DNA from 2 places in the Hydrogenophaga sp. UC242_50 genome. Region 2 is predicted to be linked to the other one. Evidence: riboswitches for the same ligand, from Rfam matches in the RefSeq annotation. Region 2 holds a riboswitch; the other holds the start of a gene.
The links. Region 2 has a riboswitch for S-adenosylhomocysteine ahead of metH (methionine synthase). Riboswitches for the same ligand answer to the same signal wherever they lie in the genome.
Positions count from the first base shown of each region.

Region 1: it holds a riboswitch for S-adenosylhomocysteine, as region 2 does, so the genes downstream of both, ahcY (adenosylhomocysteinase) here and metH (methionine synthase) in region 2, are expected to answer to the same signal.

Region 1 is NZ_CP170553.1:168,979-173,878, reverse strand. Features, by position in the region: gene ACFJGX_RS00930 (hypothetical protein) at 1-149, shown strand, start outside; gene ACFJGX_RS00925 (hypothetical protein) at 154-504, opposite strand; gene ACFJGX_RS00920 (MFS transporter) at 589-1,824, opposite strand; gene ACFJGX_RS00915 (HAD-IIB family hydrolase) at 1,821-2,621, opposite strand; S-adenosyl-L-homocysteine riboswitch at 2,724-2,812, shown strand; gene ahcY (adenosylhomocysteinase) at 2,880-4,310, shown strand; gene ACFJGX_RS00905 (TlyA family RNA methyltransferase) at 4,319-4,900, shown strand, end outside.
Region 2 is NZ_CP170553.1:627,426-632,325, forward strand. Features, by position in the region: gene metH (methionine synthase) at 1-2,517, opposite strand, end outside; S-adenosyl-L-homocysteine riboswitch at 2,596-2,692, opposite strand; gene ACFJGX_RS03265 (sigma-54 interaction domain-containing protein) at 2,760-4,364, shown strand; gene ACFJGX_RS03270 (hypothetical protein) at 4,455-4,613, opposite strand; gene ACFJGX_RS03275 (sulfurtransferase) at 4,606-4,900, shown strand, end outside.

The DNA of each region.
Region 1 (4,900 bases), 460 kb from region 2:
TCTACCGCTGTGGCGCCATCACCGACGCGCGGGGCGTGCTGGGCCCGCGCTGGCGCTGGGCGGCGCCGGTGTTCCAGCGGCTGGCGCGGCGCTGGATCGCGGCCGGCGTGGGGTGCGACGCGGCGTTGCAGGCCGAACGCGGCGGCTGAGCGCTCAGCGCGCGAGCAGCCAGACCACGCCCACCGCCAGCACGGCCAGGGCCCCCATCAGCAGGCGCGTGCGCTTGCGCAGCAGGTCCACGGCACCCACCAGGCGCGCGTTCTGCTCGGCCAGTTCGGTCAGGGTCTGCGCCATCTGGGCCTGCACCGCGGCCTGCTGGTCGATCAGCTGCCGCGCTTCGATCAGGCGGTTCTTGAGTTCCCCCAGGGTGGGCGGGGCGTCGCCCAGGTCCAGCGGCACCGGCGCGGTCGTGCCGGCGGGTGGCGCCTTCGAGCGGTCCAGCAGCTTGCGCGCGGCGTTGAGCACCGTGGGCGCGTGTTCGATCACGTCCCCCCAGGGGATCACTTTCAGGGCAACCAGCCAGGGAATGGCGATGAGGAGATCCTTTCTCTTGTCAGGTTAGGAGGCCCTCAGCCGCGTGGGGTTCCTTCAGATGGGGCCGAAACGGTCCGTCTCAACAGCCACCAGCCCAGGCCGGCGACCGACAGCAGCAGGGCCGGGAAGCCCAGCGTGGGCGCCCACTGCAGCGCGGCGGCGCCCAGCGCGGGCGCGAGCACCCCGCCCAGGGTGTAGGACAGCACCAGCACGGCGGTGCTGTTGACCAGGGTGATGCCTTCCTCGCGCGAGCCGATGTCGATCATCGCCAGCGTGTACAGACAACCGCCCGCGCCGCCCCAGAGGAAGGCCACGGGCGCGGCCAGCCAGGGCGTGCCGGCCACGAAGGGGATGACCAAGGTTGCGCAGCAGGGTGATCAGGGCGCAGACCCGCATGATCGCCAGGCGCGCGCGGTGGCCGTCGCCCCAGCGCTGCGCCGGGTGGTGGGCCATGCGGTCGGCCAGCACGCCGGCCGGCAGCATCATGAGCGCGCTGCCCAGGCCGCTGGCCGAGACCAGCAGCGCCGCCACGGTGGCGCCCAGGCCCAGCGCCAGGCCGTAGAGCGGCAGGATGGACGTGAGGCCGCTTTCGAAGAAACCGCCGACGAAGCCCACGGTCATGATCAGCGGATGGGCCAGCAGCGCGTGCCACACGCCCGACAGGCCCACCTTCGCGCTGTGCGCGTCGGCCGCGTCGGGCAGGCGCGGGATCAGCAGGCTCCAGACCAGGCCGATGGCCATGAAGCCGAGCGCGATCCACAGGGCCGCGTCGCTGTCGGCGCCGACCCAGGCCAGCATGAGCGGGCCGACCACGAAGGTGATGCCCACCATGGTCTCGAAGATGCCCACGTAGCGCCCGCGCTGCCCGGGCGGCGAGAACTCGGCCACCACGGCCTCGGCCAGCACCCAGCGCAGGCCCGAGGCCATGCCGGCGGCGATCTTGAACACGAACCAGAGCCACAGCAGCGGCGTGAAGGCGAAGCCGGCGGTGGCGATCACCGGGATCAGCGCGGCCAGCCACAGCGTGGGCCGCCGGCCCAGGCGCTGCGTGATGGCCGAGGCGAACGGCGTCATGAAGAACACGCCGAGCCAGCCGCTGGCGGCGAACACACCGGCCAGCGCGGTCGATTCGCCGCCGCCCTTGAGGCGCAACAGCAGCAGCGGCGTGAGCATGAAGTAGCCCACCAGCTCGAAGAAGGTGGAGCCGAAGATCGCGACCAGGCCGAGCCGGGCCTGGGCGGGTGGGTGCTCCGGCAGGGGGCCGGTGGGCGGCAGCGGGTGTTCGCTCATGCGCCCGCGGCCCGCGCGCCCAGCACCGCGTCGGCCACCTCGGTGAAGCCCGCGCCGCGCTCGCCCGCGGCCACGTAGCGCGGGTGTTGCGTGAGCGCGCCCCAGAAGCGCGCGACGTTCGCCACGCCCACGCTGTGCGGGAAATGGCCGAACATGCGCGCGTCGTTGGTCGAGTCGCCGACATAGACCCAGCGGTCGAGTTCGTCGTCGAGCGAGCGGCCCAGGCGCGATCGCACGATCCAGCGCGCACCGGCCAGCTTGTCGTGCTCGCCGATCCAGCCGTTGATGTGGATGGAGCTCACGGTGGCGTTGAGGCCCTCGCTTTTCATGAGTTGCACCACCGTGGCGATGTCGGCTTCGCTCAGGTGGGCGAACTCGCTGTGGTCGATCGCGATGTCGGTCTCGCGCCCCGGGCTGTCGGTGGCCAGGCGGGCCTGCGGCAGCTCGGCCAGCACGCGCCGCGCGGTGGCCTGCAGCTTCGCGAAATGGGCGGCGCGCGTGGCCGCGTCCTGCAGGTAGTCGCGCCTGAGTTCGCCCGAGTCGCCGCGCCACAGCGCCACGGCGCCGTTCTCGGCCACGATGGCGTCCACCGGCCAGGCCAGCGCGAAGGCCTCGCTCCAGCCGGCGGGCCGGCCCGTGATGGCGAACACCGGCAGGCCGGCGGTGCGCAGGCGGTGCAAGGCGTCCAGGGCATCGGGGGTGATCGCGCCCTCGGTCGTGAGGGTGTCGTCGATGTCGGTCAGCACGCCGTGGATGCGGGCGCGGTCCGTGGCGGGCCAGAGGGTGAGGGGATTCATGCGCATGGAAGGCGGGCAGTGTCGCACAGGGCCCCGGGCGCCGCAGGTGCCACCGGCGACGCGCGGCAGGGGGCAGATCGAGGCCGCTGCGGTAGAATCGCGCGATCCGAGGAGCGTTGCAGCGCCCCCACTGAACACTTCAGCAGCGGGGCGTGAGGCTCGGACCATCCATGCAACGACGCTCATCCACATCCCGTGCGATGAGTTCTTTTTGACTCAATGCCAGATGTGGTTTGTCCATCCTTTCCGGAGCGAACCATGAATGCACGTCTGAACAACCCGACCGCCGACAGCGCGATCGCCGACCTTTCCCTGGCCGAGTGGGGCCGCAAGGAAATCCGCATCGCGGAAACCGAAATGCCCGGCCTGATGGCCATCCGCGAGGAATTCGCCGCCGCCAAGCCGCTCAAGGGCGCGCGCATCACCGGCAGCATCCACATGACGATCCAGACCGCGGTGCTGGTCGAAACCCTGCAGGCCCTGGGCGCGAGCGTGCGCTGGGCTTCGTGCAACATCTTCTCCACGCAAGACCACGCCGCCGCCGCGCTGGTCGCGCAGGGCACGCCGGTGTTCGCGCACAAGGGCGAGACCCTGGCCGAGTACTGGGATTTCACCCACCGCATCTTTGAGTTCGGCGCCGCCGGCACGGAAGGCGAAGGCCCCAACATGATCCTGGACGACGGCGGCGACGCCACGCTACTGATGATCCTGGGCCAGAAGGCCGAGAAGGACCTTTCGGTCATCAGCAAGCCGACCAGCGAAGAAGAAACCTGCCTGTTCGCCGCCATCAAGGCCAAGCTCGCGCAGGACCCGACCTGGTACACCCGCAAGGCCAGCCAGATCATCGGCGTGACCGAAGAGACCACCACCGGCGTGCACCGCCTCAAGGAAATGAGCGTCAAGGGCACGCTGCCGTTCCGCGCCATCAACGTGAACGATTCGGTGACCAAGAGCAAGTTCGACAACCTGTACGGCTGCCGCGAATCGCTGGTCGACGGCATCAAGCGCGCCACCGACGTGATGATCGCCGGCAAGGTCGCCGTGGTCGCCGGCTACGGTGACGTGGGCAAGGGTTCGGCCCAGGCGCTGCGCGCGCTGTCGGCCCAGGTGTGGGTGACCGAGATCGACCCCATCAACGCCCTGCAGGCCGCGATGGAAGGCTACAAGGTCGTGACCATGGAGTACGCCGCCGACAAGGCCGACATCTTCGTGACCACCACCGGCAACAAATCCATCATCACGCACGACCACATGGCCGCGATGAAGGACCAGGCCATCGTCTGCAACATCGGCCACTTCGACAACGAGATCGACATCGCCTCGATCGAGAAGTACGAATGGGAAGAGATCAAGCCGCAGGTCGACCACGTCAAGTTCCCCGACGGCAAGAAGATCATCCTGCTGGCCAAGGGCCGCCTGGTGAACCTGGGCTGCGGCACCGGCCACCCCAGCTTCGTGATGTCGAGCTCGTTCGCGAACCAGACCATCGCCCAGATCGAGCTGTTCACGCAGCCGAAGAAGTACGAAGTGGGCCAGGTCTACGTGCTGCCCAAGCACCTGGACGAGAAGGTCGCGCGCCTGCACCTGAAGAAGGTCGGCGCCATGCTGACCGAGCTGACCGACGAGCAGGCCGCCTACATCGGCGTGAGCAAGGCCGGCCCGTACAAGCCGGACACCTACCGGTATTGATCGCGCCCATGCGGGCCGACCAGCTGCTCGTCGAGCGCGGCCTGGCCGCCACCCGTTCGCAGGCCCAGCGGCTCATCGCCGCGGGCGTGCAATGGCGTGCGCCGGGTGGCGACTGGACAGCGGTCACCAAGAACGGCGAGGAGCTGCGCGACGCGGCCGAGCTGCGCCTGCTGGACACGGCGGAGACGCGCTATGTGTCGCGCGGCGGCCTCAAGCTGGAAGGCGCGCTGCGCCACACCGGCCTGGACGTGAGCGGCCTGCGCTGCCTCGATGTGGGGCAGAGCAGCGGCGGTTTCACCGACTGCCTGTTGCAGCGGGGCGCGGCGCGGGTCATGGGGGTGGACGTGGGCCAGGGCCAGCTGCACCCGCAGCTCAAGGGCGATCCGCGCGTGATCTGCATTGAAAAATGCAACGCGCGCGATCTCTCGGCCCAGGCGCTGCAGGACGCGGGTGGCGCGCCGCCGTTCGATCTGATCGTGGGCGACCTGTCGTTCATCTCGCAGACCCTGGTGTGGCCGGCCCTGGTGCCGCTGCTGGCGCCGGGCGGGCAGATGCTGATGCTGGTCAAGCCGCAGTTCGAGCTGCAGCCC
Region 2 (4,900 bases):
CATGCCGATGTCCTCGCACTGCAGCACGTCGAACATCGCGCGCTTGACGGAGTGGTCCGGGCAGGCGGGGTAGCCCGGCGCCGGGCGGATGCCCTGGTACTTTTCCTTGATCAGCTCTTCGTTGCTCAGCGCCTCGTCGGCCGCGTAGCCCCAGAGGTCGGTGCGCACGCGGTGGTGCATGCACTCGGCCAGCGCCTCGGCCATGCGGTCGGCCAGGGCCTTGAGCATGATGGCGGAGTAGTCGTCGAGGTCGTCGAGGAACTGCTTTTCCTTCTTCTCCACCCCCAGGCCGGCGGTCACGGCGAACATGCCCACGTAGTCGTTGGCCTCGCCCTGGGGCGCGACGAAATCGGCCAGGCAGCGGCTGGGGCGCATCACGCCGTCGATCTCGTGCTTCTCGGCCTGTTGGCGCAGGCCGTGCCAGGTCAACGCGACTTCGCGGCGGCTCTCGTCGGTGTAGAGCTCAATGTCGTCGTCGTGCACGCTGTTGGCCGGGTACAGGCCCACCACCGCGCTGGCGCTGAGCCAGCGGCCTTCAATGAGGCGCTGCAGCATGCGCTTGCCGTCGCTGAACACGCGCCGCGCTTCTTCGCCCACCACCTCGTCCTTCAGGATCTCGGGGAAGGGGCCGGCCAGGTCCCAGGTCTGGAAGAACGGGGCCCAGTCGATGTACTTGGCGATCTCGTGCAGGTCGAAGTTCTTGAACACGCGCTTGCCGATGAACTTGGGCTTCTGCGGCGTGTAGGCCTTCCAGTCGATCGGCGTCTTGTTCAGGCGCGCGCGCTCCAGCGGCCACAGCGGCACCTGTTTCTTGTTGGCGTGCTGGGTGCGCACGCGCTCGTAGTCGGCATTGACCTCGGCGATGTAGGCCGCGGCCTGGTCGGACAGCAGGCCCTGCGCCACGCTCACGCTGCGCGAGGCGTCGGGCACGTAGACCACCGGGCCGTCGTAATGCGGCGCGATCTTCACCGCGGTGTGCACGCGGCTGGTGGTGGCGCCACCGATCAGCAGCGGGATGCCCCGGCCGCGGAAGTGTTCGTCCTTCTGCATCTCGCCGGCCACGTACTGCATCTCTTCCAGGCTGGGCGTGATCAGGCCCGAGAGGCCCACGATGTCGGCGCCCTCGGCCTTGGCGATGGCCAGGATCTCGTGGCAGGGCACCATCACGCCCATGTTCACGACCTCGTAGTTGTTGCACTGGAGCACGACGGTGACGATGTTCTTGCCGATGTCGTGCACGTCGCCCTTGACGGTGGCGATCACGATCTTGCCCTTGGGCTTCACGTCGCCGCCGGCCGCCTGCAGGGCCAGTTTCTCGGCCTCGATGTAGGGCAGCAGGTGCGCCACGGCCTGCTTCATCACGCGCGCGCTCTTCACCACCTGCGGCAGGAACATCTTGCCCTGGCCGAACAGGTCGCCGACCACGTTCATGCCGTCCATCAGCGGGCCTTCGATCACGTTGAGCGGGCGGCCGCCGCCGGCCTCGATCTCGCGCCACATCTCTTCGGTGTCTTCGGTGATGAAGTCGTTGATGCCGCGCACCAGCGCGTGGCTCAGCCGCTCGCGGATCGGCAGCGCGCGCCATTCGTTCTTCTTGCTGTCGTCCTTGGCCGAGCCCTTGGCGCTCTCGGCCACCTCCACCAGGCGCTCGCCCGCATCGGGCCGGCGGTTGAGCACCACGTCTTCCACGCGCTCGCGCAGCTCGGGCTCGAGCTCGTCGTACACGCCCACCATGCCGGCGTTGACGATGCCCATGTCCATGCCGGCCTGGATCGCGTGGTACAGGAACACGGTGTGGATGGCCTCGCGCACCGGGTCGTTGCCGCGGAAGCTGAACGACACGTTGGACACGCCGCCGCTGACCTTGGCGCCCGGCAGGTGCTGCTTGATCCAGCGCGTGGCGTTGATGAAGTCCACCGCGTAGTTGTTGTGTTCCTCGATGCCGGTGGCGATGGCGAAGATGTTGGGGTCGAAGATGATGTCTTCGGGCGGGAAGCCCACCTCATCGACCAGCACGCGGTAGGCGCGTTCGCAGATCTCGACCTTGCGTTCGTAGGTGTCGGCCTGGCCTTTTTCGTCGAAGGCCATGACCACGGCGGCCGCGCCGTAGCGCTTGACCAGGCGCGCCTGGCGCTTGAACTCGTCCAGGCCTTCCTTCATGGAGATGGAGTTGACGACGCCCTTGCCCTGCACGCAGCGCAGGCCAGCCTCGATCACCTCCCACTTGGAGGAGTCCACCATCACCGGCACGCGCGCGATGTCGGGCTCGCCGGCGATCAGGTTGAGGAAACGCACCATGGCGGCCTTGCTGTCGAGCATGGCCTCGTCCATGTTGACGTCGATGATCTGGGCGCCGTTCTCCACCTGCTGGCGCGCCACGGCCAGCGCGTCTTCGAAGCGCCCCTCGAGGATCATGCGGGCGAAGGCCTTGGAGCCGGTGACGTTGGTGCGCTCGCCCACGTTGACGAACAGGCTGCCCGGCTCGATGCGCAGCGGCTCCAGGCCGGAGAGCAGCATCGGCGGCACGGGGGAAGACGGGGACGGAGAAGCGGATTCGGAGGACATGAGGCTCACCAAGGCAGTTTGCGAAAAACAGACCGGTGAGCGCCGTTTGGGCCTGTTCGCGCCCACTCAAGCCTGACGCACGGTGAGGGCTGAAAAACCCGCCGGCGCTGCAACGCTCCTTGAGAAGCGGCGATTTTAGCTCGCCAGGGCGGGCTTCGCCCGCCATTGGTGCGATGTTTGCTTGCCCCGCGCCCATGCCTTCCAGCCCCAGCGACCCCGACAGCCCCGCAACCGACTGGCACGCCCAGGAGCTGCTGCTCATGCGCGAAGTGATGAAGCTGGTGGGCCGCAGCCTGGCGCCGGCCTTCGTGCTGCGCGAGATGCTGCACCTGATGAGCGAATTGCTGGGCCTGAACCGGGGCCGCATGGTGCTGGCCGGCGAGGCCGCGCCGGGCGAAGAGCGCACGGCCTCGGTGCGCCACGCCTACGGCCTCACGGCCGAGGAGGTGCAGCGCGGCGTGTTCCGCTGGGGCGAGGGCATCACCGGGCGCGTGCTGGCCACCGGCCTGCCCGCGATCGTGCAGGACGTGGACGCCGAACCGCTGTTCCTGTTCCGCACGGTGCCGCGCGATCGCCTGCCGCCGCAGACCGTGGCCTTCATCGCGCTGCCGATCGAGGTCAACGGCGCCACCATCGGCGTGCTGGCCTGCCACCGCATCCGCAGCCGCCAGCGCCACCTCAACGACGATCTGGCGGTGCTGCGCATCCTGGCCACGCTGGCCGGGCAGCTGCTGCGGCTCGAACAGCTGGTGGCCGAGCAGACGCGTCAGCTGCTGGCGCGCAACGCGGCCCTGGCCCGCGCGCTGGACAGCGCCAGCGCCCGCTACGGCCTGATCGGCCGCTCGCCCGCGCTGCTGCAGGCGCTGGGCGAGCTCGAGCGCGTGTCGCAGTCGCAGGCCACGGTGCTGCTGCTGGGCGAGTCGGGCACCGGCAAGGAGCTGTTCGCGCGCGCGGTGCACCTAGCCAGCGGCCGGCACGACCAGCCCTTCATCAAGGTCAACTGCTCGGCGATTCCCGACACGCTGTTCGAGTCCGAGCTGTTCGGTTACGAGCGCGGCGCCTTCACCGGCGCGAACACCGCGCGCGCGGGCTGGTTCGAGCAGGCCCACGGCGGCACCATCTTCCTCGACGAGATCGGCGAGCTGCCGCTGGCCATGCAGTCCAAGCTGCTGCGAACCCTGCAGGAAGGCACGCTGGTGCGCCTGGGCGGCACGCGCGAGCTGAAGGTGAACGTGCGCCTGGTGGCCGCCACCAACCGCGACCTCGCGCGCGAGGTGCAGGCCGGGCGCTTCCGGCAGGACCTGTACTACCGCCTCAACGTGATCCCGATCCGCCTGCCCAGCCTGCGCGAGCGCGGCGAGGACGTGCGCGCGCTGGCCCTGCACTTCGTGAACCGCGCCAACCAGGCGCACCAGCGCAACGTGAACCTCGCGCCCGACGCGCTGGCCCGGCTGGAAGCGCATGACTGGCCGGGCAACATCCGCGAACTGGGCAACCTGATCGAGCGCCTGGTGCTGCTGGCCGACCACACCCTGGTGACGGCCGCCACGCTGGAGCGTTTCATGCCCCAGGGCACGGCGGCCACCGCCGACGACGATGAGCCGCTGGTGCGCGACTACCAGAGCGCGCAGTCGCACAGCGCGCAGGCCCTGCGCGAGGCGCTGGCCCGGCACCAGGGCAACCAGTCGCGCGCGGCGCAAAGCCTCGGGTTGACGTTGCGCCAGTTCGCCTACAGGATGAAGAAGCTCCCCCCTGCGCCGCCTTCGGCGCCTTCCCCCCGAAGGGGGGACGACACCTGAGGCCCGGCGAAGCCGGTTCCTCGGTGTCTCTGGTTTGCACCTCCCAATGCGTCGACATTGTGTCGACACATTGAAGCGACAAGGATCTGGTCACGGATGGCAGCGCTCTATTTTCAATAGCATCAAACTCAATGAAAACAATGACTTGACAGCCATTTCAGGCAACTTCACGAGGCTGGCACGCGGGTTGCGAAAAGGCACCGCAGGCAATCCCGCCGGCCGCTTTTTTCGTGAGGTTTCCATGAGCATCGACGCCATCCTGATCGCCCCCGCCCAGTTGCAGGCCCTGCAGTCGTCCGAACCCGTGGTGGTCATCGACACCCGCGACGCCGAGACCTACGCCGCCGGCCACATCCCCGGTGCGGTGAACCTGCGCGAGGTCTTCACCTACCTCGCCACCTCCACGCCCGAAGGCCTGCAAGCCCTCAAGGCCACCTTCGCCGCCGCGCTGGGCGCCGCCGGCCTCTCGGGCGAAGAGACCGCCGTGTTCTACGAGGACGCGATGAACAGCGGCTACGGCCAGTCCTGCCGCGGCT